3 regions of the Pseudomonas stagnisoli genome follow, and region 2 is predicted to be linked to each of the others. Evidence: predicted binding sites of a transcription regulator. Region 2 holds the regulator's gene; each other region holds the start of a gene.
What was found. The regulator FliA, encoded in region 2, starts transcription of late flagellar genes. The targets are predictions, from matches to a motif close to CTAAAGTTTNNNNNNNNNNNGCCGNTAA.

Region 1 (10,391 bases), 430 kb from region 2:
TGCTGGAAGTTCAGACCGAGATCGGTGCGCGACTCAATCTTGTTGAGTCAACGGAAACGGATAACGAGGATGTCACCCTGGTCAACAAAGCCGTTCAGGCAGATCTGCGCGAGCTTGACTATGCCGAGGCACTGTCACGTTTGTCCTTCCAGACGATCATTCTTGAAGCGGCTCAGCAGAGTTACGTCAAGGTTGCCGGGTTGAACCTCTTCAATCAGCTGCGTTGAGCAATCCTTCAGCAATAGCTGCTCTCACCTTTTCAGGTGTTTGGCGTGTGTTTTGCTTTGCTCTTGAGGTGTCATGAAGTTGACGCTGGGGTGAGGCATATCGCTATCGATCTCCATCGGCGACATGACGGGTTATATATGACCTGGCCGTTCAGTGGCGGCTGTCGTAGCCTGGTCCGACGTGGATCGATATGCGCATGGGGATGCTGAAGTGAGTCAACAAGAAGGTGATAAGAGTAGAGGCCACGCAGCCGACAGCGACCTGATTCGCTGGAAAACCAATGCCTGGCAGGATCCCAACATGGTGGCCTGGTACTCGGGGCGCATGGTCGAGAACACAGGCACCAATTATCTGAAGAACGCGCTGGAGATAGATATCATTCAGCGCTTTGTCAGCGGTCGAGAGGTCATTGATATCGGTACTGGTACCGGGCGCGCCGCATTGGCGCTGCTGCGGCAAGGCTACCAGGTCACTGGCATCGACAGTTCCCAGGCCATGCTAGATGAGACAAAACGCCTGGCTGGCGGCTCGCCTATCAGTCTGAAGCTTGGCGATATCCAGAAGCTTCCCTGTACCGACGCGAGCTTCGACTCAGCTGTTGCACTTAACGTCATGGTGCATTTCCCAAACTGGCGTGAGGCGTTGCACGAGTGGCGCAGGGTCGTGCGCCCCGGCGGACGCCTGTTGTTCGACATCCACTCCAGCTCGCATGTGCGGATGGCCTACGGCGTGGATCGTGCGCGCTGGCCTGATGCGCTGCGCAAGACAGATGATCCCCACGACTTTGCCAACTACATGGCGCGCCTGGATGTGGCCGAGCTGGTTGAACATGCCAATGCACAAGGCCTGACTGTTCGGGCCGTGGTGCCCTACGGGGCCTTCCTCGGCGGGGGCAACGTCAACTGGCTGCTGTATGAGCAACTGGAGCGGTCGCACCGATGGAAACGAGTGCTGTCCTGGTTTGCCTGTGATCCGGGGCTCGCAGAGCTGGGGCTCTTTCTGGAGCAGAAGCTGGTTGGTCTGCTGTCTCCGAGTCTTGCGGGGCGTGTATTCGTGGTTCTGGAGAATCGCGCCGATCTCGCCGCTAATGCCCGCTTCGTGCAACAAGCCGAGAGTCTGGAAATTGCCTTGAGCCAGCGCTCCTTTTCAGCGTTAAAGCCCTGGCTCGATCAGGGTGGCTGCAACTATGCAGTCGAGTTGCGGCGTTTGCTGCAACCGCTGCGAGCGCGTCATTTCTTCTTCAGTCTGTTTGATGCACTCCTGGAGCGACTGCCGGACTATGACTTCCGTGGGCTGCTAATGCCCGAAGTCGAAGAGCAGCTGCTGACGTGGCGAGCAATGCGCCAGGCCGATAGGCGTGCCATGGCAATCGCGCAGGGCTGGTCGGCAGGTTATGAGCAGCGATTCAGGCATGGTGTGGATGTTGCCCAGGGGAGTGAGTATTTCCTGGTCGAGTCGGTTCTGACTGAGTATTTCGGACTTTTCACTGGGGAGCGCACATGAAGGCGCCGGCGATCATCAGCTTTCTCTGGGCTACGCATTTCGAAGCCTTGCGACTTTTCCTGCAAAAGCGCGGGCCGCTGACCATTTTGACTTCTCGCTCGCAAATCGGTCAGGGCTTGCTCGATCTGGCCAACGAGACAGGCTGCAGCGTAGTGGCTCTGGATGGTCTGCTGGACGAGGCGGGTGTTGCACAATCTGAGCAGCTCGCCGAACAGTTCGCGGCGGGCTTCGCGGATTACCTGAGTGGTGCCAGCTGGCCTGCGACATTGCAGTTGGAGGACCGCGAGCAACTCCGTCCGCTCATCGAGCGGCGGATAGCTGCGGACCTGCCACCTACCGTTGCCATACTGGAGGCGTGCGAGCGCGCACGGGCGGAGTACCAGATTGAGCTGCTGGTGGTCAGTGAAGATGCGCTGCTGCTCGGTAAAACGGTGGTCAACTGGGCTCGCCAGCAGGGTATTCCATCCCTGCAGCTGGCGCACTCCATTGCGCTTTGTGATCCCTATACCGTCCATGCGCACTTGAATACGGACCTGCTGGCGGTTTACGGCGAGCGAGGTCTGGAAGGCTACCTGGATTTGGGGATCGCTCCAGAGCGCCTTCGAGTCACCGGTAGTCCTGCCTGGGATAACTATGCCCAGCTGCGTGGGCAGCGCGAGCAGGTGGTCTCTTTCCTGCGCGCTAAGCATGGTTTGCACGAGGGGCTACCGATTGTGGTGTTCGGTACGACGTGGGCGGCAAACCTGTCAGCGTTTTGCAATGAATCGATTTATGGCGACAGCCTGCTGGCATTTATCGCTGCCTGCGAGACCCTGCGCCAGGCTGGACTGCAGTTCAATGCAGTGATCAAGGATCGCCCATCGAACATGCACTTCGGTGAGCAGCGCTGTGCCGCGCTGCTGGCAGAGTTGGGCGCGAACGACGAGCACTACTTCTACTCCACCGAAGATACCCAGCTGTGGGCAGTGGGCGCCGATTTGCTGGTCGCGGTGGATTCGAACTACAGCGTTGAGGCAATGCTGGCAGGAACGCCGACGATCAACCTGCTTAACACCGCGGGGATGCTGCTGGGTCCAAGCTTCGAGGCTGAAAGTGGAATCGTCGAAGCCGAAGCGCACGAACTGGCTGCAGCCATGCAGCGTCTGCTGAGCGATGCGCCATTTCGTGCACGCCAGCTGGAGAACATGCGTTTGCGCGCGCCTTATTACAACTTGGGCGTGGATGGAAAGGCCGCACAGCGTTTTTGCGACCTGATGCTGGAGCTGGTGGCTGAGAGCCCTGATGAGGGCAAGCGCTATGTCTGGCAGCAGTATCTGGATGTTGAGCATACGGATGTCGAAGTCGCTTACCACGACACCGCACGCAGCCCGTTGATTGATGCCTTTGCCGAGCCGCCGCAGTTCGTTCTGGACATTGGCTGCGCCGCGGGAGCGAATGGGCAGCTGCTCAAACAGCGTTTCCCCCAGGCCAAGGTGTGGGGGCTGGAGATCAACCAGAGTGCTGCGCAGCAGGCCGCTACCAAGCTGGATCGGGTCCTGGTTGGTAAGTTCGAGGACTTCGATCTGGAGGCCGAGGGCATTGCCAGGGGCTCGCTGGATGGTGTCATCCTGGCGGATGTGCTTGAGCACATGTACAACCCCTGGTCGGTGTTGACGGCGCTGAAGCCCTACTTGAGCGCCAACGCGCAGGTCATCATTTCGATTCCCAATGTGCGCAATCTGCGTTTGATGAGCGCGCTGACTGACGGTTATTGGGAGTACGAGGCGGCTGGCCTGCTGGATATCACGCATATCCGCTTTTTTACCCTGACCGAGTTCCGCCGCGTACTGTTCGAGACTGGTTATCACGTCGAGACCTTGCTGTACTCGCTGGATGCCCAGTTACAGGGAGTGTTTGCCGATAACAAGGACAAGTCCTCCATCGATATCCGTGCCGGGCGCATGACGCTTCACGATCTTGGCCCGGACGAGCTTTCCGAGCTTTGTTCCCTGCAGTTCATCATGCGCTGCGGCGTAGGCGCCAAGGCGAGTGATCTGCTCGGGCGCTACAAGGGGCGTGAAAGCAACGCGCCCACCGAGGTAGCTGAAGTACATGAGCCCAGTGCCAGCGAGAAGCTTCAGCGCTGGATGGCAGCGCGTGTGCCCAGCGAATCACAGAATCAGCAGATCAATCGCTACCTGCAGGAACATGCTGGAGGGCCGCTTTTCGGTGTCGTGATCCTCGATCTGCAAGGTGACTCCAAGCGGCTTATGGCGACCATTCGCAGTCTCGGGATGGATCATGGCCTGTACGCCACGCTGAAGATCATTGTCCTTTCCGTTGGCGCGGTTCCGCAGAGCAATCCGGCCGACAAGCTGCATTTTCTACAGGTGGATGGAAGCGCTTATGTACCTGCTCTGAATCAGGCGATCAGTGACTCGGGGGTCGACTGGTTCATGCTGGTTGAGGCGGGCGATGAGTTCACCGTCAGTGGGCTGATGATTGCCGCTCTCGAGCTGACTCGTGCTCCTCAGTGTCGAGCCATATACGGTGATGAACTGCAACGGCAGGCCAATGGTGAGGTCGGTGGCGTATTCCGGCCTGGCGTCAATCTGGACATGTTGCTGAGTTTCCCGCGCGCCATGGCCAGGCACTGGCTGTTTCGCCGGGAAGAGTTTTCCCAGGTCGGTGGTTTTGATTCTGCTTTTGCCGGGGCCCTGGAGTTCGATTTGATCCTGCGTCTGATCGAGCGCGGCGGGTTGGCGGGACTGGGTCATGTCGCTGAGCCGCTGCTGATCACGGATGCCCCCGTGCTGCAGGACAGCCCTGTCGAACGGGCTGCTATCGAGCGTCACCTGGCTACACGAGGTTACGTCGCCGAGGTGAGCTCGGATTGGCCGGCCCGCTACCGCATCAATTACCGGCATGCCGGGAAGCCATTGGTCTCGATCATCATTCCGACCAAAGACCAGCTGCCGATGTTGCGGCGCTGCGTCGAAACACTGCTGGAGAAAACGAGCTACACCCATTTCGAGGTGCTGATCGTTGACAACAATAGCGAGACAGCCGAGGCCCGCGAGTGGCTGGAGGCGGTCGCCAGCATGGGCGAGGAGCAGGTTCGCATCCTGCGCTACCCTCATGCCTTCAACTTCTCAGCCATCAACAATATGGCCGTAAACGAGGCGCGCGGCGAATATGTCGTGTTGCTCAATAACGACACCGCCATTATCAGCGAGAGCTGGCTGGATGAGCTGCTCAACCATGCTCAGCGGCCCGAGGTTGGAATCGTTGGCGCCAAGCTGCTCTACCCGAATGGCCATATCCAGCACGCTGGTGTGGTGCTGGGGCTGCGTGGACCAGCGGACCATCCGTTTATCGATGAACCGATGGATGCCGTTGGCTACATGCACCGCCTGCAAGTTGTGCAGAACTATACGGCAGTGACCGCGGCCTGCCTCATGATGCGCAAGGAGCTGTACCTGGCCGTCGGCGGCATGGATGAGCAGGCCTTCAAGGTTTCTTACAACGATGTCGATCTGTGTCTGAAGGCCCATGATGCCGGCTACCTGATCGTGTGGACGCCACATTCATTGGTGATGCATGAAGGCAGCATCAGTCAGAAAAATGTCGATGCGGCAACCCGTGAGGCCAAGCGTGCACGTTTCGTCGGTGAGCAGGATGCTTTGTATGGCAAATGGCTGTCGTTGCTGGCTCGTGATCCTGCCTATAACAAGAACTTGTCGCTCAATGGCAAGGGTTTTGAGCTGGAGACGGACGTACACCTGACCTGGCAGCCCCTGGTATGGCGGCCGCAGCCTATCGTCCTGGCTCATCCTGCAGATCCCTGGGGGTGTGGCAACTATCGAATCACCAAGCCATTCTCCGCCATGGCTAGGGCTGGCTTGATAGATGGCATGCTCGCCACCGGGCTGCTGCATGTCATGGATCTCGAGCGCTATGACCCGGATGTCATCGTGTTGCAGCGCCAGACGGCCGATGACCAGCTGGAGGCCATACGGCGCATGCAGGCATTCTCGCGTGCCTTCAAGGTGTATGAGCTGGACGACTACCTGCCCAACCTGCCGTTAAAAAGCGTTCACCGCAAGGACATGCCCAAGGATGTGATGCGCTCACTGCGACGGGGCTTGGGTTATGTCGATCGTTTCGTTGTCTCGACGGCGGCCTTGGCTGAGGCATTTTCCGGCCTGCATGGCGATATTCATGTCGTTGAGAATCGCTTGCCGGTGGATTGGTGGAGAGACTTGAGCAGCCAGCGTAGGCGCGGGCGTAAGCCGCGTGTCGGCTGGGCCGGTGGGGTGGGGCATGCCGGAGATCTCGAGTTGATTGTTGATGTGGTCAAGGAACTCGTCGATGAGGTGGAGTGGGTCTTCTTCGGTATGTGCCCGGAGAAACTGCGCGGTTATGTGCATGAGGTGCATCCAGGGATCGATATCGAACGTTATCCGGCTGCGTTGGCCGCTCTGGATCTTGATCTTGCGCTGGCGCCGCTTGAGCAGAACCTATTCAACGAGTGCAAGAGCAACCTACGGCTGCTGGAGTACGGGGCCTGCGGCTTCCCGGTCATCTGCACGGATATCCGTTGCTATGAGGGCAGCTTGCCTGTCACCAGGGTCAAGAACCGCTTCCGCGACTGGGTTGAGGCCATTCGCATGCATATCAGCGATCTCGACGCGACCGCGCGCCAGGGCGATGCGTTGAAAGCTGCTGTGCTGAGTGAGTGGATGCTGGAAGGGGCGAACCTGGAGCTTTGGCGCAAAGCTTGGCTGCCGGCATAGTCCGGTGGCTGAGACATGTGTTCATTCGGCGGGGTCGGATAGCTGTCGTTATCCTGTCGAATGGGCGCATGAGGTCTTCTTGTGCGCTGCAAATGCCTGTCAATACAAGAGAAAAAAATATTTCAAGGAGTGCTAAAGCTCCTACGTGAGGCGCCGATAAATTCTTCGAATGCGAACACTTTGGGCGCCTGAGCAAGCAGGCCCGTTGGTCGCACACTCAGGCAAACCAGTAAGCAAGGTCCTTCGGAGGAATACACCATGGCCCTCACAGTCAACACTAACGTTGCGTCGCTCAACACTCAGCGCAACCTGAATACCTCGTCCAAAGGCCTGGATACTTCCCTCCAGCGCCTGTCTACCGGCTTCCGTATTAACAGCGCCAAGGACGACGCTGCCGGTCTGCAGATATCCAACCGTCTGACCAGCCAGATCAATGGTCTGAACGTAGCCACTCGTAACTCGAACGACGGTATCTCGTTGGCGCAGACCGCTGAAGGTGCCTTGCAGCAGTCCACCGGCATTTTGCAGCGTATGCGTGACCTTGCCCTGCAATCTGCCAACGGCTCGAACGGCGCATCCGAGCGTGCCGCTCTGCAGGGCGAAGTCTCCCAGCTGCAGCAGGAGCTGAACCGTATTGCGGATACCACCAGCTTTGGCGGCCGCAAGATTCTCGACGGCTCTTTCGGTTCGCAGAGCTTCCAGGTAGGCGCCAACGCCTACGAGAACATCAACGTTTCCATCGGTTCTGCTTCTACCGACCGTATCGGTGTAAACCGTTACACCACGTCCGGTGGCGGTGCCTCCGTAACCAGCGGCGCCTTCAGCGCCACCAGCGGCAGTGCCTACACCTCGTCGGGCTTCAGCATCGACTCCAAACTGAACAGCAGCCCGACTGCTGTGACCTTCGCCGCCAGCGGTTCGGCGGGTGAGGTGGCTGCAGCGATCAACGCCAAGAGTGATGAGACTGGCGTAACTGCAAACGCCCGTACCGTTGCTCGCCTGGGCACTATTTCCGCTTCTGGCTCGGTTGCCTTCGATCTGTACGGCGCCAACAGCAAGACCACCTCTACCGAGAACGCCAGCATCTCGGCAGTGATCACCGATACCACTGACCTGTCGGCTCTGGCTGAGGCCATCAACAAGGAAAGCGGCAAGACCGGTATCTCCGCCGTATCCAAAGGCTCCTACGTCGAGCTGGTCAGTGACCGCGGCGATGCGATCAAGATTGATAACTTCGCCATCAGTGGTACTGCCACTGCTTCTCTGCAGGCCTACAACTTCGATGGTTCTTCCGCTGTGGGCGCTGCCGCGACCCTGAACAGTGGTGCGACCAACGATGGTCGTGTCGATGGTCAGGTGATCTTCGAGGCCCCGGATGCCTTCCAGGTAACTGGTATGGGTGCCGGTGTTGCAGGTGCTGCCGGCGCAAGCAGCTTCAGTTCGCTGGATGCGGTGAAGGATATCGATATCAGCACCTCCACTGGTGCTCAGGATGCACTGGGTATCATCAATGGAGCGATCTCCAACATCGACAGTCAGCGAGCCCAGCTTGGTGCTGTGCAGAACCGCTTCGAGAACACCATCTCGAACCTGCAGAACATCGCCGAGAACGCCTCTGCAGCTCGTAGCCGGATCCGCGATACTGACTTCGCTGCCGAGACCTCGGAACTGACCAAGAATCAGATCCTTCAGCAGGCCGGTACCGCAATTCTGGCCCAGGCCAACCAGCTGCCGCAGGCTGTGCTCAGCCTGCTCGGCTAAGGTCAAAGGCGCTAGACTGCGGGGAGAAGGGCTTGGCTCTTCTCCCCGCTACCTCTTTGTGAGGAGAATTTTATGGACGTCGGCTCAATCAAGAATTCGCTGAATCCGATCGTCCCCGGGCGCACGCCCACAGGGGATGAGCGGAAGCAGCAGGTAGGCGGCGCTGAAGTTGGTAAAGAAGAAGCCGCGGCTCAGGTGGCTGCGGGCGAGAAGGTTGCTGTGTCTCGCGAGCAGGTGGAGTCTGCGGTATCAACCATCCAGGAGTTTGTTCAGTCGGTACGACGGAATGTGAACTTCACTCTGGAGGATGCTTCAGGAAGGGTTGTGGTGAAGGTTACCGACGCATCCTCTGGAGACATCATTCGGCAGATTCCTTCGGAAGAGGCGCTTCAACTGGCGGAGAGTCTGGAAGAAGTGCGCAGTTTGCTGTTCAAAGCCGAAGCCTGATTGGCATGGCTTTTGACTGTATTCGCTCACAAGGCGTTTAGAGTCATATTTTTGGCGAGGTGAGAGATGGCTAGAATACTGGGTATTGGAACAGGCATCGATATCGATAGCATTGTTACCGCACTGGTGAATGCCGAAAAAGCCCCGAAAACTCAGCAGCTGGACCGTCTTGAGAAAGCGACTACCTCGCGATTCTCTGCGCTCGGTACGCTGAAGGGGTCGCTGAGTGGTCTACAAACGGCTATTCAGAATCTCAACAAGCCCTCGCTGTTTTCCACGCGCACGGCGTCATCCAGCAGCAGTGCCGTGCTGAGTGCCAAGGCAGATTCTGCCGCCATTGCCGGCAAGTACAGCGTGCAGGTGCAGCAGCTGGCAACCAGCAGTAAAGTGGGTTTGCAGTCGGTTCCTGCTGACGCATCCACCACGTTCAGCAGCGGCAAGATGACCATCTCGGCAGGCTCTACCAGTATCGAGGTGAATGTCAGTGCGACAAACAATACCCTGGCTGGCATGCGCGACAGCATCAATGCTGCGGGTAAGGACAAGGGCATTAGCGCCACAATAGTGACGGATGCTTCTGGGTCACGTCTGGTGTTGAGCTCGACCGCTACGGGGGCGGGTAACGACATCAAGGTTGCTGTTACCGAAGATGGGGTCACCTCCGGCACCGTGTCTCTGGCTTCTCAGGCTTTCCAGCCATCCGCCAGCCTCAAGCTGCCTGCGTTCAGTGGTGCTCCTGCATCGACTCTGTTTCAAAGTGGCAACTTGGCCATCAAGGCCGGTACCTCGACTCTCAATGTGGCTATCAGTGATGGTTCCTCTCTCGAGTCAGTCCGAGATGCCATTAATTCGGCAGGTACTGGGCAGGGGGTTTCAGCCAGTATCGAGACGGATGTCGCTGGCTCCAGGCTAGTATTGAACTCCACCAATGGTACGTCTCTTGAACTCACTGCCAGTGCGGCTGGCGGTACGCCTACCAGCAATCCCCTGACATCGCTGAATCCAGCCAGCGATGTCACCGCAACGTCCTCGGGGCCTAACTCCACTTCGGGCGCGGCAGGTGTCATTACCAAAGCCCAGTCGGCTGTGTTGTTCGTAGATGGTCTTAAGGTAGTGAGCGCCAGCAATACGGTGAGCTCCGCGATCGATGGGGTGACACTGAATCTGGCGAGTGCTCAAAGTGCCAGTGACCTGGCTGCCGGCAAGACGGTGGACGTCACCATCGGTGTCGATAAGGGCTCCGTTAAGAGCAACATCCAGAAGTTTGTCGACTCTTACAACTCGCTGATGAATACCGCGGCCCAGCAGACTGCAGTGGTGCAGGTTGGAGAGGGCACCAAGCCGGTAACCGGCGCTCTTGTCGGAGATGCTACCGTTCGAGGCCTGCTCTCCGGGTTGCGCAACGAACTCGTCAAGATGACAGGAGAGGAAGGCACCAGAGCTCTTGCGGATCTGGGGATAACCACCCAGAAAGACGGGACGCTGAAAATTGACGACGCCAAGCTATCTTCGGCGTTGGACACCAAGTTTGATCAGGTCGCCAACTACTTCACGGGTGACAAGGGGCTTATGGTGCGCCTGGACAAAAATGTCGGCGAGTACCTGAAGGCCGGTGGAGTATTTGATCAGCGTACCAAAGCGCTGCAGAGCACCCTGACCGGTCCCGGTGGCATAGAC
Region 2 (10,391 bases):
TGCCAACACCACTGATGCTACGGCGCACATCGAGATTACGCGACACCACCAGCACTACCCGGCGATTGCGTGCGCGCCCTTCCGCAGTGGCGTTGTCCGCCACCGGCTGAAATTCGCCATAGCCAACAGCCGCCATTCGCCCTGGGTTCACGCCATCCATGGCCAACATGCGCACGATGCTGGCGGCCCGCGCCGACGAAAGCTCCCAGTTGCTCGGGTACTGCGCGGTACTGATCGGCAAATTGTCGGTGAAACCCTCGACATGCACCGGATTCTCGTAAGGCGCGAGGATCTTCGCCACCTTCTCGATCAGGGTGAAGGCCATTTCGTTAGGCACCGCATCGCCACTGGGAAACAGCAGGCTGGAGTTCAACTCGATTTCAACCCACAACTCGTTACCGCGCACGGTCAACTGTTCGGAGGCAATCAGGTCACCGAAGGCATCGCGCATGCTGCTGGCGATCTGCTCAAGCGGGTCGTTCTGCTCATCGCTGGAGGTACTGCTGTTGGGGTTGTCCTCGATCATCGAACGGTCAGGTTCGGTGGTTCGCGGTTTCTCATCACCGATCGGAATGGGCTTGATCGCCCTTTCCGGCTCGCTGAATACGCCCACCAGACTTTCGGACAGGACCTTGTACTTGCCCTCGTTGATCGAGGAGATCGAGTACATCACCACGAAAAAGGCGAACAGCAGAGTGATGAAGTCCGCGTAGGACACCAGCCAGCGTTCGTGGTTCTCATGCTCTTCGTGATTGCGCCGGCGGGCCATGGGTCAATCCATGAAGCCCTGCAGCTTCAGCTCGATGGAGCGTGGATTCTCACCTTCGGCAATCGACAGAATACCTTCCAGTAGCATCTCGCGATAACGCGACTGGCGCATGGCGATGGCCTTGATCTTGTTACCGATCGGCAGCAAGAGCAGATTGGCAAGGGCGACGCCATAGATGGTCGCAACGAATGCGACCGCAATACCGCTACCCAGCTTGCTGGGGTCGGCCAAGTTGCCCATCACATGGATCAGGCCCATCACCGCGCCGATGATGCCGATGGTCGGCGCATAGCCGCCCATGCTCTCGAAGACCTTGGCAGCCTGAATGTCGCGAGCCTCCTGAGTGTAGAGGTCAACCTCGAGGATGCTGCGAATGGCTTCCGGTTCAGCACCATCGACCAGCAGCTGCAAGCCCTTGCGGGCATAAGGGTCAGGCTCGGCATCCGCCACGGACTCCAGCCCCAGCAGACCTTCCTTACGGGCAGTCATACTCCAACTGACCACACTGTTGATCCCGCCGACAAGATCAATTCGAGGTGGAAATACGATCCAACTGAGGATTGCCAGGGCTCGCTTGAATACATTCATCGGTGCCTGGATAAAAGCCGCACCCAGGGTCCCGCCAATCACGATCAGCGCTGCCGGACCATTAACCAGCGCACCGGCGTGGCCGCCCTCCAGGTAGTTGCCGCCGATAATGGCGACAAACGCCAGGATGACGCCGATAAGGCTCAGTACATCCATCAGATACAGGCCTCGGCCAGATGCCGGCCGATATCGTCGAGACTGTAAACTGCATCAGCCAGGTTGGCCTTTACCACCGCCATGGGCATGCCGTAGATCACACAGCTGGCTTCATCCTGAGCCCACACCTGGCTACCGCTCTGCTTTAGCAGACGCGCGCCTTCGCGCCCATCGGCGCCCATGCCGGTGAGCACTACGGCCAGAACCTTGTCGCTGAACGACTTGGCGGCCGAGCCGAAGGTGATGTCGACACAGGGTTTGTAGTTGAGGCGCTCGTCGCCAGGCAGAATTTTCACCACACCCCGCGCGTCGACCATCATCTGCTTGCCCCCCGGGGCCAACAACGCCAGGCCGGGACGCAGCAGATCACCGTCCTCGGCCTCCTTGACGGTGATCCGACAGAGTTTGTCCAGGCGCTCGGCAAATGCCTTGGTGAAGGCCGCCGGCATGTGCTGGATCAAGACGATCGGCGCCGGAAAGCTGGCCGGCAGCTGAGTCAACACCCGCTGCAGGGCCACAGGGCCACCCGTGGAAGTACCGATCGCCACCAGCTTGTATGACTTGCGCTTGGGCGCAGCCGCGCTGGATGTCGCCGCAGGCGAAGCCGGGCTCGGACGGCCTGCCGGAGCAGGTGCTGCGCTGCGGGCAGTCGGAGTGGCAGCTGCCGGGGCGCTTGGAGGGCTGAAGGTACTGAAACGGCGGTTACTGCGGGCGATGCTATGAACCTTCTCGCACAACAGCGCCTTGACCTTCTCCGGATTGCGCGAGATGTCCTCGAAGTTCTTCGGCAGGTAATCCACCGCCCCCGCATCCAGCGCATCCAGGGTAACCCGGGCACCCTCGTGGGTAAGGGAAGAGAACATCAGCACCGGTGTCGGGCAGGACTGCATGATGTTCCTGACGGCAGTGATGCCGTCCATCATCGGCATCTCGTAGTCCATCGTGATCACATCAGGCTTCAGTGCCTGAGCCTGATCGATCGCCTCACGGCCATTGGTAGCGGTACCCACAACCTGGATATTGGGGTCGGCGGAGAGAATCTCCGAGACCCGGCGGCGGAAAAAGCCGGAATCATCCACCACCAGGACCTTGACTGCCATAAACACTCCAGAGCGACCGGTCTGACCGGCCGCGAACGATCAGATGCGACGCGCGTAGCGCTTGAGCATGCTCGGCACGTCGAGGATAAGGGCAATGCGCCCGTCACCGGTAATGGTAGCGCCAGACATGCCTGGGGTGCCCTGCAGCATCTTGCCCAAAGGCTTGATCACCACTTCCTCCTGGCCCACCAGTTGATCGACCACGAAGCCGATGCGTTGGCTACCAACGGTGAGAATCACCACATGCCCCTCGCGCTGCTGCTCATCGAAGCTGGCACCAGTGACCAGCCAACGCTTGAGGTAGAACAGCGGCAACGCCTTGTCGCGCACGATGACCACTTCCTGACCGTCCACCACGTTGGTACGTGACAGATCGAGATGGAAGATCTCGTTGACGTTGACCAGCGGGAACGCAAAAGCCTGATTACCGAGCATTACCATCAGCGTCGGCATGATCGCCAGGGTCAGCGGCACCTTGATGATGATCTTCGAGCCCTGGCCCTTTGCCGAGTGCACGTCGATGATGCCGTTGAGCTGGGAGATCTTGGTCTTCACCACATCCATGCCTACACCGCGGCCGGATACGTCGGAAATCTCGGTCTTGGTCGAGAAGCCCGGGGCAAAGATCAGGTTGAAACACTCGGTCTCGCTCAGGCGATCCGCCGCATCCTTGTCCATCAGGCCTTTCTCGACGGCCTTGGCGCGAAGAATCTCGGAGTCCATGCCCTTGCCGTCATCGGAGATCGACAGCAGGATATGGTCGCCCTCCTGCTCGGCGGAGAGCACTACACGGCCAGACCGCGACTTACCCGCAGCTTCGCGCTCTTCGGGCATCTCGATGCCATGGTCGACCGCGTTGCGCACCAGGTGCACCAGCGGATCGGCCAGAGCCTCGACCAGGTTCTTGTCGAGGTCGGTTTCCTCCCCGACCAGCTCCAGGTTGATCTCTTTCTTCAACTGACGCGCCAGGTCGCGAACCAGTCGCGGGAAGCGGCCAAAGACTTTCTTGATCGGCTGCATACGGGTCTTCATGACCGAAGTCTGCAGGTCCGCCGTCACCACATCGAGGTTGGAAACCGCCTTGGCCATGGCTTCGTCGCCACTGTTCAGACCGAGGCGTACCAGACGGTTACGCACCAGCACCAGCTCGCCGACCATGTTCATGATCTCGTCCAGGCGGGCGGTGTCGACCCGCACGGTGGTTTCTGCTTCGCTGGCAGCTACAGGCCCACCAGCCGCAGGCGCCGGGGCAGCCACCGCAGGCTTGGCCGGCTCGGGCTTGGCAACCGGCTTTGCCGCCGGCTTGGCCGGCTCGGCCTTCTTCGGCGGAGCCTTCGGTGCTGGCGCGGCAGCCGCAGGCTTGGCGGCAACAGGGGCGACGGTCTCTTCGGCCGGGCCGGTGAACTTGCCCTTGCCATGCAACTGATCGAGCAAGGCTTCGAACTCGTCGTCGGTGATGTCATCACCGCCAGTCGCCTGGACCGGAGTCGGAGCAGCAGGCTTGACGACCGGAGCAGCCTCTTCGGCGGGGCCGGTAAACTTGCCCTTGCCGTGCAGTTGATCGAGCAGCGCTTCGAATTCGTCGTCAGTGATCTCGTCACCGGCGCCCGCGGCCGGGGCTGCGGGGGCTGGCTGGACGGCGGGAGCTACGACCTCCTCGGCAGGACCAGCGAATTTGCCCTTGCCGTGCAGCTGATCAAGCAGCGCCTCGAATTCGTCGTCGGTGATCTCATCGCCGCCACTTGCTGCCGGCACTTCGGCCACAGGCTGCTCGTCGATGGCATCCAGCAGCTGTTCGAATTCGTTGTCGGTGATGTCGTCATCGCCCGCTGGTGCCTCAGCGACAGGCTCGGGCTCAGGCTCAGCTTCGGCGGCCAGCTCCTCGGCGCTCTCCGGCTCGGCCAGACGCGAAAGCGCCGCCAGCAGTTCGGGGGACGCAGGAGTCGGCTCGGTGCGTTCGCGCACCTGGCTGAACATCTCGTTGACCGAGTCCAACGCCTGCAGGACCACGTCCATCAACTCGGCGGTAACGCGGCGCTCGCCCTTGCGCAAGATGTCGAACACGTTTTCCGCGATGTGGCAGCACTCCACCAACTCGTTGAGCTGGAGGAAGCCCGCACCGCCCTTGACGGTGTGGAAGCCGCGGAAAATGGCATTGAGCAGGTCCATGTCATCGGGTCGGCTTTCCAGCTCGACCAGTTGTTCGGACAGCAACTCAAGAATTTCGCCGGCCTCTACCAGGAAGTCCTGGAGGATTTCTTCATCGGCGTCGAAGCTCATCGGTGCGCTCCAAAGGCTCTGTTAGAGCCCTAAAATCCAAGGCTGGACAGCAGATCGTCGACATCGTCCTGACTGGACGCGACGTCTTCACGCTTATCGGCATGTATCTGCGGACCTTCACCCCTGGAAGGCTCTTTTTGTTTTTGTTGCTCTGCGCGCAACTCATCCATGTTGTGCTCGATGCCGGCGAAACGATCAACATGGCTGGCCATCAGCATCAGCTTGAGCAGATCGCGCTCCACTTCGGTGACCAGCTGGGTCACGCGCTTGATCACCTGCCCGGTGAGATCCTGGAAGTCCTGCGCCAGCAGGATGTCGTTCAACTGCCCGGAGAGTTTCTGACTGTCACGTTCGCTGCGCGCCAGGAACAGCTCGATCCGCTTGGCGAGGTCACGGAAAGCATCGGCCCCCATCTCGCGACGCATGAACTTGCTCCACTCGGCAGACAGGCTCTTCGCTTCATCACCCAGATCGTTGACCAGCGGAGCGCTCTGCTCGACCAGGTCCATGGTGCGGTTGGCGGCCTTCTCGGTCATCTGCACAACATAGGAAAGTCGCTCGGTAGCATCGGTAATCTGCGAGATTTCCTGGGCATGCGGATTGTGCGGATCGATCTGAAAATTGACGATCGCGTTGTGCAGCTCTCGCGTGAGTTTGCCGATCTCCTGGTAAAGGCCATGATCACGGGCTTTGTTGAGCTCATGAATGAGACCTACCGCATCGCCGAAACGTCCCTTCTCGAGACTTTCGACGAGCTGGGTGGCGTGTTGCTTCAGGGTCGATTCGAGTTCGCCCAGATGTGAATCATCGTGTGCCATAGCGCCCTCGCGGCGGACATCAGCCGTTAACCCGTTCGAAGATCTTCTCGATCTTCTCCTTAAGCACCTGGGCGGTGAACGGCTTGACCACATAGCCGTTCACGCCGGCCTGGGCCGCCTCGATGATCTGTTCACGCTTGGCTTCCGCAGTGACCATCAGCACCGGCAGAGTCTTCAGGCGTTCGTCAGCACGCACTGCACGCAGCAGGTCAATGCCGGTCATACCGGGCATGTTCCAGTCGGTCACCAGAAAATCGAAACTGCCGCTTTGCAGCATCGGCAATGCCGTATTGCCATCGTCTGCTTCCGCAGTATTGGTGAACCCCAGATCACGCAGGAGGTTCTTGATGATCCGTCGCATCGTCGAGAAATCGTCAACGATGAGGATTTTCATGTTCTTGTCCAAGTCGACCTCCGTACAGTCTAAACACCGCCAGTGTTCCGACAGTGTCGCAAATCATGGAACCGGCTGGCTCAGCTGACCCGCCAATCGCCCAGCCTGGCCCGCAAACGCGCGGCACACTGGCTGTGCAACTGGCTGACCCGGGACTCGCTGACCCCCAAGACTTCGCCGATTTCCTTCAAATTCAGTTCTTCGTCGTAGTAAAGCGACAACACCAATCGCTCACGCTCTGGAAGATGGGCGATGGCGTCGGCCAATGCCGCCTGGAATCGCTCGTCCTCGAGGCCACTCAAGGGCCCACTGTGACTACTGCCGACATCCTCACTCAGCCCGCCATGCTCGCCGTCCTGAACCAGATCATCGAAGCTGAACAGGCGGCTGCCCAGAGTATCGCCAAGAATGCCGTAGTAATCTTCGAGACTCAATTGGAGTTCGGCCGCAACCTCTTGATCTTTAGCGTCTCTTCCAGTTCGAGCCTCGATCACGCGAATGGCATCGCTGACCATACGGGTATTGCGATGCACCGAACGTGGCGCCCAATCCCCCTTGCGTACCTCGTCGAGCATGGCACCGCGGATGCGAATGCCGGCATAGGTCTCAAAGCTCGCGCCCTTGCTGCCATCATACTTTTTTGACGCCTCCAGCAGACCGATCATGCCTGCCTGCATCAGGTCGTCGACCTGGACGCTGGCCGGCAGGCGTGCCAACAGGTGATAGGCGATGCGCTTGACCAGAGGCGCGTAGCGCTCGATCAACTGGTGCTGCGAGTCCTGCGCCTGCGCCTTGTTGTACATGCGAAGTCCACTGGCTGCTGTCATACCGCCGTCCCCGCGATCGGCTGCTGCACCAGACGCTCGACGAAAAACTCCAAGTGGCCACGCGGATTGGCCGGGAGTGGCCACGTGTCAACTTTCTGAGCAATCGCCTTGAACGCCAGTGCGCACTTCGAGCGCGGGAAGGCTTCATACACCGCGCGCTGTTTCTGCACGGCCTTGCGGACGGATTCGTCGTAGGGAACGGCGCCGACGTACTGCAAGGCCACGTCGAGAAAACGATCGGTTACCTTGGTCAGCTTAGCAAACAGATTGCGTCCTTCCTGCGGACTGTGGGCCATGTTGGCCAGAACGCGGAAACGGCTCATGCCGTAGTCACGATTGAGCAGTTTGATCAGTGCATAGGCGTCGGTGATCGAGGTCGGCTCGTCGCAGACCACCACCAGCACCTCCTGAGCGGCGCGCACGAAGCTGACCACGCCATCACCGATGCCGGCAGCCGTATCGATCACCAGCACGTCGAGGTTGTCACTGATATCGCTGAAGGCCTGAATCAGCCCGGCATGCTGCACCGGAGACAGCTGCACCATGCTCTGCGTACCCGAGGCCGCCGGCACGATACGGATGCCGCCGGGCCCCTGCAGCAGTACGTCCTTGAGGTCACACTCGCCGTTAATCACATCGGCCAGGGTCCGCTTGGGGGTCAGTCCGAGCAGAACGTCGACATTGGCAAGACCGAGGTCGGCGTCCATCAGCATGACCCGGCGACCGAGGTCGGCCAGTGCCAGCGACAGATTCACCGACACATTGGTCTTGCCGACGCCGCCCTTGCCGCCAGTCACCGCGATCACCTGTACGGGATGCATACTACCCATGTTCTTCTCTTTACCTTGTCTTGCCTGGTCTGGGCTGGTCGGACAACTTCACCGACCCCTTCCTACACACTAGAACGCCTTGTCCGCCGTCGCCTGCCCTACCCCGCACGGCGCGGATGATAAAAGCCCGCGAACATATCGGCCATGGCTTCTTCGCTCGGATCTTCAGCAGTCTGCAGGCTCACGGCACGGCTCACCAACTGATGACTGCGCGGCACCTGCAAATCGTCCGGAATCTTCGGCCCATCTGCCAGATAGGCTACCGGTAGATGCTGGCTGATAGCCAGTCCCAGCACCTCGCCAAGGTTGGCCGCCTCGTCAACCTTGCTCAGGATGCACCCGGCCAGGCCGCAGTGCTTGTAGCTGTGGTAAGCGGCCTTGAGCACCTGAGCCTGGCTGGTGGCTGCCAAAACCAGATAGTTCTTGGCCTTAAGGCCGCGCACCGCCAGACTGTCCAGCTGCTGGCGCAGCGCCGGATCGTTGCCCGGCAGGCCGGCGGTGTCGATCAGAATCACTTTCTTGCGCGCCAGCGGCGCCAGCGCCTGAACCAGCGACTGCCCAGGTTCAACCTGAGTCACCGGTACGTTGAGGATACGACCGAGGGTCTTGATCTGCTCCTGGGCGCCAATGCGGAAGCAGTCCATGCTGACTAGGGCAATGCTCTGCGCGCCATATTTCAACACGTAGCGTGCCGCCATCTTGGCCAGCGTGGTGGTCTTGCCCATGCCGGCCGGCCCGACCAGCGCGATTACCCCGCCCTCCTCCAGCGGCTCCACCGCCGGGGTCCTGATCGCATGGGCCAGGTGAGCCAGCAGCATGCGCCAGGCCTGCTTCGGCTCAGCGACCTTGGCCACGCGCTCCAGCAAAGCCTTGGACAGGTCGGCAGGCAGGCCCATACGCTGCAGGCGGCGCCACAGGTTGGCCTGCTGTGGCTTGCGGTTCTGCAACTGGCCCCAGGCGATGGAACCCAACTGCACTTCGATCAGCTCGCGCAAGCCGTGCAGCTCGAAGCGCATGGCATCGAGGGCATGCTGATCGACCGGCGCCGCCGCAGCACGAGCCGGCTGCGACTGGGCGGCGGCAACCGGGCGTTGCACCTTGACCGCAGTGACCGGCAGTTCAGGCGCGATCAGCGACTCGTTGGCGAACAGCTGGCGGTCCTTGCGCTCGTCAGCCACCGCGCGAATGGTCAGCTCCGCCTGAGCGTTGGCGATCTTCGCCTGGGTCTTGCGCAGCTCGGCCTCCAGGGCCGGGTTGGGCGTACGCGCCGGGGTAGCCGGCTGGTAATCCAGCGCCGCGGTCAGCTCCACGCCGCCGGCCACGCGGCGATTGCCGATAATGGCAGCATCGGCGCCCAGTTCATCGCGCACCAGCTTCATGGCGGTACGCATATCGGCGGCGAAGAAGCGTTTGACTTGCATGGCTTAGAACCCTCAGTTCTGGCCGACCGTGGCGACGATCGTGACCTGCTTGTTATCCGGTATTTCCTGATAAGCCAGGACATGCATGCTGGGCACGGCGAGCCGTGCGAATCGCGACAGCATCGCCCGGACCGGACCGGCTACCAGCAGGATCACCGGCTTACCGAGCATTTCCTGGCGCTGCGCCGCTTCCACCAGGGAGCGTTGCAGCTTCTCGGCCATGCCGGGTTCGAGGAGGATGCCATCCTCGGAGCCCTGACCGGCCTTCTGCAGGCTATTCAGCAATAACTGTTCCAACCTGGGTTCCAGGGTAATCACAGGCAGCTCCGGCTCTAGTCCCACAATGCTTTGCACGATTGCACGGGAGAGCGCGACGCGGACTGCAGCGACCATCGCGGCGGGATCTTGACTCTTGCTCGCGACGTTGGAGATCGCCTCGGCGATGCTGCGGATATCACGCACCGGCACCTGTTCGGCCAGCAGCGTCTGCAGCACCTTGAGCAGGGTCGACAGGGAAACCATGCCCGGCACCAGCTCTTCGGCCAGCTTCGGCGAGCTCTTGGCCAACAGTTGCAGCAGCTGCTGCACCTCCTCATGACCGAGCAGCTCATGGGCGTGCTTGTGCAACACCTGGTTGAGGTGGGTGGCAACCACGGTACTGGCATCCACCACGGTGTAGCCCAGCGATTGCGCCTGGTCGCGCTGGGTCGGGTCGATCCACACCGCCTCCAGGCCGAACGCCGGATCCTTGGCGGCAATGCCGTTGAGTGTGCCGAATACCTGGCCGGGGTTGATTGCCAGCTCACGCTCCGGGTAGACCTCCGCCTCCGCCACGCTGACGCCCATCAGGGTCAGGCGATAGGCATTGGGCAGCAGGTCGAGGTTGTCGCGGATATGCACTGACGGCATCAGAAAGCCCATCTCCTGGGACAGCTTCTTGCGTACGCCCTTGATCCGCGCGAGCAACTGACCACCCTGGTTGCGATCCACCAGCGGGATCAGGCGGTAGCCGACCTCCAGGCCGACCATGTCCACCGGGGTCACGTCGTCCCAGCCCAGCTCCTTGACCTCCTGGGCCTTCTGCGCCGGCAGCAGCTCCTGCTGGCGCTTGACCTCCTTGACCTCCTCTTCCTTGACCTTGCGCTGCTTGTTGGCAATCCAGTAGGCGGCACCGGCAGCCACCAGACCGAGGCTGATGAACGAGAAAT
Region 3 (10,391 bases), 1.5 Mb from region 2:
CCACGTCGGCAAGGAGCTGGCGGCGCAGCTGCGTGCAACCCTGCTCGTCACCCCAGACCACCCGCAGGTCGAAGTAGATGCTCGACGCCAGCAGGCTCTCCGGGGTGGCTTCACGCACGAAGGCGGCGAAACGCAGCGCCCACTCGCGGCGTGACAGGCACAGTTCGGGATTGCCGGCCATGATGTTGCCGCGACAGAGGGCGAAGCCGCATTCGGCGAGGCGCTGGTTGATGCGCCGGGCAACCGGTAACAGGCGCTGGCGCATGTGTTCGGCCTGCTCGGGGCTGTCGGCCTCGAACAGGATGCCGTTGTCCTGGTCGGTGTGCAGCGTCTGCTCGCGCCGCCCTTCGCTGCCGAAGCACAGCCAGCTGAAGGGCACGCCGGGATCGCCCAGCTCCTCCAGCACCAGTTCGATCACCCGGCACACGGTATGGTCGTTGAGCAGGGTGACCAGCTGGGTGATCTGCGTGGAGCTGGCGCCATGGGCCAGCATGCGCTCGACCAGCAGGCGGATGTCGCTGCGCAGCGCTACCAGCGTCTCGATGCGGCCGGCGTGGCGGATAGTGCGGGCCAGGTGTACCAGGTCGACCCGCTGCAAGGAGAACAGGTCGCGCTCGGACACCACCCCGACCAGGCGCTCATGCTCCACCAGGCAGACGTGGGCGATATGCCGCTCGGTCATTGCCAGGGCCGCATCGAAGGCGCTGGCCTCCGGTGGCAGGTGGAACGGGCGTTGGGTCATCAGCGCGCTGATCGGCTGCTCCAGCGATTCACCGTCGGCCACCACCCGGCGCAGGTCGCGCAGGGTGAAGATGCCGGCAGGTCGCTCGCCCTCGTCGACGATCACGATGCTGCCGACATGCTGTTCGTGCATGCGCCTCACGGCATCACGCAGCGGCGTGGCGGCGCTGCAGGCCACCGGCTGCTGCAGGGCCAGCTCGCGCAGGGTGGTGTCCAGCGAGTACTGCGCACCGAGGTTCTCGGCGGCGCGCAACTGGACCTGCTGGTTGACCTGGTCGAGCAGGCTGGACACGCCGCGCAGGGCGAAGTCACGGAATGGCGCGGACTGGGCGAACAGGCGGACGAAGGCGTCCTTGCCCAGCAGCAGGCAGAAGGTGTCCTCGCCGGCCAGGTGTTCGGTGCGGGTGGCGCGCTCGCCGAGCAGGGCGGCCAGCGGGAAGCACTCGCCGCTGGCGATCTCGAAGGTGGTCTCGCTGCCGCGCCGCGCCGAGTGCGGGCGCTCGCCGACCACCAGCCCCTGCTTGACGATGTAGAAGTGCTGCACCGGGCCGTCGCCGGGCTTGATGATGCTCTCGCCGGCGGCATAGAAACGCAGCTGGCAATGCTCCACCAGATAGGCCAGCTGGGCGCTGTCCATCTGGTTGAACGGCGGGTACTTGCGCAGGAACTCCATGGTGCCATGGATGTTCTGCAGGACGGCCGTCTTGCCGGCAACGCTGGACGACATGCGACGCTCCCGGTGCTGGGGTGTGCGTTGATGGTCGCGCCGCCCGCGCGCGGCGGCTATTGGACCTAGGTCGCAGAGCCTAGCTGCTCGCGCCAGGCGCGGAAGGCCGGTGCCGCGTAACCACGGCGCCAGACCAGCAGCGTATCCACTTCAAGCAGCGGTACCTGGCGCACTGCTGGCGGCGTGCGCTGCAGTTCCAGCAGCGCCCGCGGCACCACGCCGGCGCAGGTGCCGGCGGCCACGCAGGCGAGAATCGCGTGGTACGAGCCGACTTCCTGTACCCACAGTGGCGCACCGCTCTGGCCCAGCCAGCGCTCGCCGATCTGCCGGTAGCTGCAGCCCTGGGCAAAGCCGGCCAGGGTCCGCAGCCGCACGTCCGCCGGCTCCTGCACCGGTGGGTGGTCGGCCGGCAGTAGCAATAGCAGTTCCTCACGAAACAGCGCCTCACCCTCCAGCCCCTGGTCCAGCGGCTCGGCCTGCCAGCGACCCTTTACCAGGTGCTGCGGGCGGGCGATCAGTGCGCAGTCCAGGAGGCGGCCGAGCACGCCATCGAGCAGGACCTGGCTGGGCCCGGTGCTGACCTCCAGGCTGACCTGCGGATAGCTGCGATGGAAGCGCGCCAGCGGCTCCGGCAGGCGCGCCGCCGCCGTGCTTTCCATGCTGCCCAGGCGCAGGCGGCCGCTCGGCTGTGCGGGGTGCAGCGCCTGGCGTGCCTCGTCGGCCAGCGCCAGCAGTTGTTCGGCGTAGGCGAGAAAGGCCTGGCCCTGCTCGGTCAGCCGCATACGCTTGCCTTCGCGGAGGAACAGGCTGGCGCCGAGCTCTTCCTCCAACTGCTGGATGCGCGTGGTGACGTTCGACTGGGCGCGCTGCAGGCTCTGTGCGGCGCGGGTCACGCTCTGCTCGAGGGCTACGGCGCGGAAGAGGGCGAGGCTGGTGAGATCCATGGGCTTCTATAAATCTCAAAATAAGAATAATGTTTTATCGATAATCTTTAATCGAGATTGATGGGTCAATCCCGCGGAGGCTTTTCATGTCGTCCCTGTGTGCACTGCTCGGTATCCACCATCCCATCATCCAGGCGCCGATGGTCGGGGTTTCCACGCCGGCGCTGGCGGCCGCCGTGTCCGAGGCGGGCGGTCTGGGTTCGCTTGGGCTGGGCGCGAGTACGCCGGCGCAGGCCCGCGAGCTGGTCGCGCAGACCCGCGCGCTGACGGCCCGCCCGTTCAACCTCAACCTGTTCTGCCATGCGCCGGCCCGCGCCGATGCGGCGCGCGAGCAGGCCTGGCTGGAGCGCCTGCGTCCGCTGTTCGCCGAGTTCGGTGCCGCACCGCCGGCGGCGCTACGCGAGATCTACCCGAGCTTCCTGGCCGATCCGGCCATGCTGGAGACGTTGCTGGAGCTGCGCCCGGCGGTGGTCAGCTTTCACTTCGGCCTGCCGCCGGCCGAATGGATCGAGCGCCTGCGCCAGGCCTCCATCCGTACCCTGGCCTGCGTGACGACGCCGGCCGAAGCGCGGCTGGCCGAGGCCGCCGGCGTGGACGCACTGGTTGCCCAGGGCATCGAGGCCGGTGGCCATCGCGGGGTGTTCGTGCCGGAAGAGGGCGATGCGGCGCTTGGCACCCTGGCGCTGGTGCGCCTGCTGGCGCAGCAGTCGCGTCTGCCGATCATTGCCGCTGGCGGCATCATGGACGGTGCCGGCATTCGCGCGGCCCTGGCCCTGGGTGCCGCTGGCGCGCAGCTGGGCACGGCCTTCGTGCTGTGTCCCGAGTCGGCCGCTAACGCCGCCTACCGCGAGGCGTTGAAGGGCGAGAAGGCGGCGCGTACCGCGATCACCGCGAATATCTCCGGACGTCCGGCGCGCGGCCTGCCCAATCGGCTGTACGGCGACCTGGGCGCGGAGCTGCCGGATTACCCGATCTGCTACGACGCGGCCAAGGCCCTGCAGGCGGCGGCCAGCGCCCGCGGTTGCCACGACTTCGCAGCTCAGTGGGCCGGCCAGGGCGCACCGCTGGTTCGCGAGCTGCCGGCGGCGGAGTTGTTGGCGCTGCTGGTGGCGGAGATGCAGCAGGCATGAAAAAAGGCCGGTGGGTCGCCCCGCCGGCCTTGTTCATTGCGCCGCCCCAGGATCAGGGCAGGGTGAACAGCACCTTGACCTGGTCGGTCACCGCGGCCTTGTCCACATAGCCGATGGCATCGGCTTCGGCAGCGACCTTGGCCACGACCTCGGCATCACCGGCTACGCTCGGCAGTGGCTGACCCTTGCCGGTGAACACCAGGCCGGACCAGTAGGACTTAAGCTGCGCTTCGTTCTTGCTGGTGACGGCGGCGTAGAACTTCTCCTTGGTCGGGCTCCAGTCCTTCTGGTCGACGCCTTTCAGCGACTTGTTCTTGCCCAGGAAGATGTTGGCGACGTCGGCCTGCGAAGGCGCGGCGGAGGCACCGGCGTTGACGATCACGGCGACCTCGGCCTGTGCCAGGGCAGCGGCGCCGATGCTCGCGGCGGCGAGGAGAATGCGGAGAGATTGCTTCATATGCATGCTCCTCAGAACACGAAGTCGACGCCGGCGCTGATGATGTCGCCGTCGTAGTTGCGGGCCGGAACGCCGGCCAGGCCGTTGGTGCGCTCATACACTGTGTTGTCGTACAGCTCCTGGGCGTTGCGCACGAACACGCCATCGTAGCCACCGGTGGTATCGACACGCTTGTACTCGCCCTTGAGCACGACGGTCGGCAGGATGCTGTAGTTCAAGCCGAGGGTCCAGGAGCTCTGGCGACCATCATCCTCGTCCAGCTGGGCGTAGGTGACATGGGCCAGGAAGTCGCCGAAGCGGCGGCCGCCCATCAGGTAGAAGGAGTCGGTGCTGTTGCTGCCGTCGTTCTCGATCACGCGGCTGGTCCACTCATTGGCGGTCAGCCAGGTGCCGTTGTCGTACTGGTAGCCAACCGAGGTGAACTTGCCCTTGTCCTTATCCAGCGCCAGCAGGGTAGCGGTGCCCGGGTTGCCGAAGATGTCGGTGAAGCTGCCGGCGATCTCGGTGTTGATGTCGGCCTCGACATAGCCGACACGGAAGGTACCGAAGTCGTTGGTGGCCAGGCTTACGCTGGAACCGAAGACGTTGTCGTAGTCGATGTCGAACTCTTCGTCATAGATGTAGTAATCGCGGTTCTTGGCGATACCACCGGCCAGCTGGAAGGACAGGGTGGCGAAGGACAGCGGCAGGTTGTAGACGATGTCCGCACCCTCGTAGTTGGACAGCTGGACTTGGCTGTAGACCTCATCCGGCAGGCGCAGCCAGGGGTAGCTGAAGCCCACGTCGATGCTCTCGGAGTACATGTAAGCCGGGGTACGCAGGCGGCCGACGCGCATCATCAGGTTGTCGGTGCTCTGCCACGACAGGTAGGCCCACTCCAGGTTGGCCTTCCACTCGTCGCCATAGGCCTTGGCCGTGGTCTGCAGGGTCAGGCCGACGGTGTCGGTGACGCCGTAGGTCAGCTGGGCGCCGAACTTACTCAGTTGGTCGCCACGCCAGGAATCGTTGGTCTGGCCCGAGATGCCATAGCCGCGGCCATCGTCTTCGCCGCCCAGATGGGTGACGCCAACGGTGCCGAAGCCATTGATCAGGGCTTCGCCTTGTTCCAGCGCGAATGCAGAGGTGCTGGCCAGGCAGATGGCCAAACCGAGAACGCGGGCTGTAGTCATGCAGTGATGCTCCGTAGAAGGTTAAACGCGGAATTGGGCCGTCGCCGCGCGCAGGTGGTCTCCTGTGCTGACCAGCTGCTCGCCGAGGCGTGCGGTGGCTTCGGCCCCATGGGCGGTTGCTTGGGCGTCCTGCTGCAACACTTGGGTGTCTTGCTGTATGGAACTGGAAAGACCTATCTGTTCTTGAGTGAGCTGGGCGATGCCGGCGTTGAGCTCATCGATCTCGCTGACCGCCATGGCAATGGATTCAAGCATGCGGGTGGCTTCCACCGAGCGCTCGATGCTGTGCTGGGCCTTGTCGCCGTTGGCCGTCATTACATTCAGTACGCCGTTGGCGCTGTTCTGCAGGCGCTGGATGATCTGCTGGATCTCGGCGGTGGAGGCCGCGGTCTTCTGCGCCAGGTTGCGGACTTCGTCGGCGACCACGGCGAAGCCGCGGCCCTGCTCGCCGGCACGGGCGGCCTCAATGGCGGCGTTGAGGGCGAGCAGATTGGTCTGCTCGGCGATGCTGCGGATTACCGTGAGGACCGAGCCGACTTGCTGGGTCTCTTCTTCCAGTTGCTGCATGGCCTGAACGGCGCCCAGCACGCTGCTGCCCAGGTCGCTGATGCTGGTCGACAGGCTGCCGATACTGGCGCGTGCGGTATCGGCCTGGCGCGAGGCGGCGCCGGCGCCTTCCGAAGCCTGCTGCGAGCGCTGCGCCACTTCCTGGATGCTGCTGGTCATGGTCTGGATGTCACGACCGATTGAATCGGTATGGCCCTGCTGCGATCTGGAGTTCTCTTTCGATTCCTGGGTCAGCCGATAGAGTTCCTGGGACATGCCGCCCAGCGGGCTGGCCGCCTCGATGATCTGGCGGATGGTGCCCTGTAGCTTGTCGAGGAAACCGTTGAACAGCTGGATCATCTCGCCGATTTCATCGCGCGAGTCGACGTTGACCCGGCGGGTCAGGTCGCCGTCGCCCCGGGCGATGGCCTGCAGCGACTCGATCACGCCATGCACATTGCCCATGATGCCGCGGATGATCATCAGGGCGCCGAAACCTACCAGGGCCACCAGCACGGCGCTGAGGATGTAGCCGGTACGGGTGGTCGCCGCGTTGTCGGCGCGTGCCTGGCCGAGGGTGCTCTGGAAGTCCTCGTACGCATTGGCTCGGAACGCCGAGCCCAGCTTCTGAGCGGCCTCCAGGTCGCTGGCCATGCGGTCCAGGTTGGGGCGCAGGTCGTCGAAGCTGGCGCTGCCCTTGATCAGTTGCTCGGAAGCGGCCAGCGCGTTGTCGGCGTAACGGCCAATGGCTTTGCGCCAGTCTTCGAGCTCGCCGATACGCTCGTCGTTGCCACGGGTCAGCGGCTGCAGACTCTGCTGCAGACCGGCGATGTCGGCCAGAACCTTGCGCGCTTCGTCCAGCGTCGCCAGTTCACCGGCTGCCACGGCGCTGTTGAGCATGCCGGGTAGGCGGGAGAACTGGAAATTCACCGCGTCGGCTTTCTCCAGCGTGGGGAAACTGTTGTTCTCCAGAGTGTCCAGGCGCGCATCGTTGGCCGCCAGCTGAACCGAGGTGTAGACCACGAACAACAACAGGCCGAGCAGGGCGACGGCAGGCAGTAGCGACAGCTTCAGGGTCAGCGACAGATTTTTCAGCATGGCAGGTACCCAAGTGGGGGCGTGCATTGTATAGAAAGACGCATGGTGGCTAAAGGCTACATGCTGGTCATCCTGTGACCATTTGTATTCTGTTTGTCCGTAAATGTTTTGTCGGCCGCCCCTTTATTTTCTATAGCCGCAAAATCGCGAATGCGCCTGTGACAATGAAGCACAGATAGCTGGCGGCAGGCTCGCGCGCTCGCCTAGACTCGTTACATAACAATAAGGAGTCACCGATGCGCGCTGCGATATTGCTTGGCCTGATGCTCAGCACGGCCACGCACGCTGCCGACCCGCTGCAGGAGGCCATGGCCGAGCTGCAGCCCAGCTCACTTGCCGTTGCCGAACAGCGGGCCGAACTGGCCTGGTTCGCCAAGGCCGGCAAACCGTTCGCCGGTACCCAGGTTCGAGTCATTTCCGAGCGTATTCCTACCCACTGGTATGAGGCCAACGTGCTGGCGCCGCTGTTCAGCCGCCTCACCGGCATCCGCGTGATCCATGAGGTGAGTGGCGAGGATGACGTGGTCAACAAGCTGCGCACCCAGCAGGAGACCGGCCTGCCGCTGTATGACGCCTATGTCAGTGACAGCGACCTGATCGGTCAGCACTTTCGCGACGGCCAGGTTCTGGTGCTGTCCGACTTTATGGTCGGCGAAGGTGCTGCGGTGACCTCGCCGACGCTCGATCTGGCCGACTTCATCGGTCTGCCCTTCGTCACCGCCCCTGATAACAAGCTCTACCAGTTGCCTGACCAGCAGTTCGTCAATCTGTACTGGTACCGGCGCGACTGGTTCGAGCGGCCCGAGCTGCGCAGGGCCTTCCGCAAGCGTTATGGCTACGATCTGGATGTTCCGCAGAACTGGAGTGCCTACGAAGACATCGCTGCGTTCTTTACCGAGCAAGTCGGCGAAATCGATGGCCAGCGTGTCTACGGCCATATGGACTACGGTGCCTTCGATCCCTCGATCGGTTGGCGCCTGTCCGATGCCTGGCTGGGCATGGCCGGGGTCGCCGATCTGGGGTTGCCCAACGGCGTGCCGGTGGATGACTGGGGCATCCGTGTCGAGTCCTGCCGGCCGGCGGGGGCCAGCGTCGTTCGCGGCGGCGCTCTGGATAGCCCGGCAGCGATCTATGCGCTGCAGCAGTACATCGACTGGCTGCGCCGCTATGCTCCGCCCGAGGCGCAGGCGATGAGCTTCAACCAGGCCGGCAATGTCGCCGCCCAAGGACATATTGCCCAGCAGATCTTCTGGTACAGCGCCTTTACTGCCGACTACACCTTGCCGGACAGCGCGGTGGTAGCCGCTGACGGCAAGCCCAAATGGCGGGTTGCGCCTTCACCGCGCGGTGCCTATTGGCAGGAGGGCATGAAGTCGGGTTACCAGGATGTCGGAGCCTGGACACTGCTCAAGGCTACGCCGCTGCGTCAGCGCCAGGCCGCCTGGCTGTATGCCCAGTTCGTCACCGCCAAGAGCGTGTCCTTGCGCAAGACCCTGGTCGGGCTGACGCCGATCCGCCGTTCCGATCTCGATTCGCCGGCCTTGCTGAGCGAGGCTCCGCGTTTGGGTGGGCTGGTCGAGTTCTACCGTAGCCGGGCAGCAAGACGCTGGACGCCCACCGGTGCCAATGTGCCGGACTACAGTGGCATGGCCAGCCTGTGGTGGCGTCAGCTGCATCCGGCGGTAGCGGGGCGGATCAGCGCCGCCGAGGCATTGGGCAACCTGGCGCGCATCTTTGACCGGCATCTGCAGGAGGTCGGTTTGCGCCAGACGCATGCCTGCGCACCGCGCCTGAACCCGACACGGAGCGCCGCGTACTGGTTGAAGCAGCCCGGCGCGCCGTGGCCGCGACTGGACAATGAGCGTCCTGCCGGGCGTACCCTGCCTTATGAGGAGGCCCTGCGTGCGTGGGATTAGCCTGCTGCTGGTCGCTCTGCTCAGCGCACCGCTGGCTGCTGCCGAGGTGCAACTGTTTGCCTGGGAGCGCGCGCCGCTGGTGCAGCAGCGCCCGGACGGCGGCGCCGCCGGCCTGGTGCCTGAGCTGGCCGACGAGCTGTTCCGGCGTGCCGGCATCGCCTACCGCCTGAGCTTTCTGCCTTTGCAGCGCGCCCTGCACCAGGTACAGCAGCAGGAACGCAGCTGTGTCCTGCTGGTGGAGCGCCAGCAGGAGCGCGAGCCGCAGTTCGCCTGGGTCGGGCCGTTGCTGGTATCGCGTCTGGGCCTGTATGCCAAGGCCGATGATGACCTGCAGCTGAGCAGCCTGCAGCAGGCGCGCGGGCTGCGCATCCTCAGCCACCAGGGCTCGGGCGCCGGCGAGTACTTGCAGACGGTCGGCCTGGAAGTGATCTACTCGAACAAGGAGTCGCTCAACCTGAGCATGCTGCAGCGCAGCCGCGCGCGGCTGTGGGCCACCAGCTCGGCGGTAGTCGCCTCGCTCTCGGCCAGCCCGGCGCCGCGCGAGGTGCTGCCCTTCCTCACCCTGATGGAGGACATCGCCTGCCATCCGCAGATGGATCCCACCGAGCTGCGGCGCCTGCAGGACAGCCTACGGCAGATGTACCGCGAGGGCTGGGTGCAGGCGCTGCATCGCAAGCATGGTCTGGAGTTGCGATAGCCAGGTTGGCATGTGCCTTGTCTGCCGCGCTATCGTTCCGCGTGCTTGGCCCTGAGCGGTTGGATTCTCCAGCGGCCCTTGGCGGGGTCTATGGAGGTTTCGATGGCGTTCTACCGTTCGCAGATTCGTTGGTCGAGGGGCGGCCAGCCTTTCCTTGATAACCAGTACAGCCGCGCTCATGTCTGGCGCTTCGATGGGGGCATCGAGGTGCCGGCCTCCTCTTCGCCGCAGGTCGTGCCTGTGCCGTTTTCCGCTGTTGCCGCGGTGGATCCGGAAGAGGCCTTTGTCGCCTCGCTGTCGAGTTGCCACATGCTCTGGTTCCTTTCCCTGGCGGCCAAGGCCGGGTGGCTGGTGGAGGAGTACCTCGACTGCGCAGAAGGCGTTATGGCGCGCGATGATCAGGGGCGATTGGCCATGACGCAGGTTACCCTGCGGCCCGAAGTGCGCATCGCCGGGGACGGCTGCCCGACGCAGGAGCAGTTTGCTCAGCTGCACCATGCGGCCCATGAAGCCTGCTTCATCGCCAACTCGGTGAAGAGCCAGGTGCGTTGCGAGCCCGTGCTGCTGGCATAAAAAAACCGCCCCGGAGGGCGGTTTTTTTACTGCTGCGGCGAATTACAGACCGTTGGCGGCCTTGAACTCGCGGCGGCGACGGTGCAGGACCGGCTCGGTGTAGCCGTTCGGCTGCTTGGTGCCTTCGACCACCAGTTCCAGGGCGGCCTGGAAGGCGATGTTGCTGTCGAAGTTCGGCGCCAGCGGGCGGTACAGCGGGTCGTTGGCGTTCTGGCGGTCAACCACCGGGGCCATGCGCTTGAGGCTCTCGACGATCTGCGCTTCGGAGACGATGCCGTGGCGCAGCCAGTTGGCCAGCAGCTGGCTGGAGATGCGCAGGGTGGCGCGGTCTTCCATCAGGCCGACATCGTTGATGTCCGGCACCTTGGAGCAGCCGACGCCCTGGTCGATCCA

Region 1: a site for FliA is predicted at 6,639-6,666, ahead of ACOAPY_RS10220 (flagellin). Genes of this name have one in related genera too.
Region 3: a site for FliA is predicted at 6,921-6,948, ahead of ACOAPY_RS19380 (methyl-accepting chemotaxis protein). Genes of this name have one in related genera too.

The regions. Positions count from the first base shown of each region.
Region 1 is NZ_CP184361.1:2,120,319-2,130,709, forward strand. Features, by position in the region: gene ACOAPY_RS10205 (flagellar hook-associated protein 3) at 1-227, shown strand, start outside; gene ACOAPY_RS10210 (class I SAM-dependent methyltransferase) at 439-1,731, shown strand; gene ACOAPY_RS10215 (glycosyltransferase) at 1,728-6,506, shown strand; gene ACOAPY_RS10220 (flagellin) at 6,765-8,267, shown strand; gene ACOAPY_RS10225 (flagellar protein FlaG) at 8,340-8,714, shown strand; gene fliD (flagellar filament capping protein FliD) at 8,781-10,391, shown strand, end outside.
Region 2 is NZ_CP184361.1:2,549,012-2,559,402, forward strand. Features, by position in the region: gene motD (flagellar motor protein MotD) at 1-769, opposite strand, end outside; gene ACOAPY_RS12215 (flagellar motor protein) at 773-1,513, opposite strand; gene ACOAPY_RS12220 (protein-glutamate methylesterase/protein-glutamine glutaminase) at 1,513-2,613, opposite strand; gene ACOAPY_RS12225 (chemotaxis protein CheA) at 2,653-4,893, opposite strand; gene ACOAPY_RS12230 (protein phosphatase CheZ) at 4,923-5,711, opposite strand; gene ACOAPY_RS12235 (chemotaxis response regulator CheY) at 5,731-6,105, opposite strand; gene fliA (RNA polymerase sigma factor FliA) at 6,186-6,932, opposite strand; gene fleN (flagellar synthesis regulator FleN) at 6,929-7,762, opposite strand; gene flhF (flagellar biosynthesis protein FlhF) at 7,861-9,183, opposite strand; gene flhA (flagellar biosynthesis protein FlhA) at 9,196-10,391, opposite strand, start outside.
Region 3 is NZ_CP184361.1:4,028,703-4,039,093, reverse strand. Features, by position in the region: gene ACOAPY_RS19405 (putative nucleotidyltransferase substrate binding domain-containing protein) at 1-1,468, opposite strand, end outside; gene ACOAPY_RS19400 (LysR substrate-binding domain-containing protein) at 1,534-2,412, opposite strand; gene ACOAPY_RS19395 (NAD(P)H-dependent flavin oxidoreductase) at 2,499-3,542, shown strand; gene ACOAPY_RS19390 (phosphate ABC transporter substrate-binding protein) at 3,595-3,999, opposite strand; gene ACOAPY_RS19385 (hypothetical protein) at 4,011-5,168, opposite strand; gene ACOAPY_RS19380 (methyl-accepting chemotaxis protein) at 5,190-6,812, opposite strand; gene ACOAPY_RS19375 (ABC transporter substrate-binding protein) at 7,049-8,728, shown strand; gene ACOAPY_RS19370 (substrate-binding periplasmic protein) at 8,715-9,425, shown strand; gene ACOAPY_RS19365 (OsmC family protein) at 9,528-9,998, shown strand; gene ACOAPY_RS19360 (malate synthase G) at 10,041-10,391, opposite strand, start outside.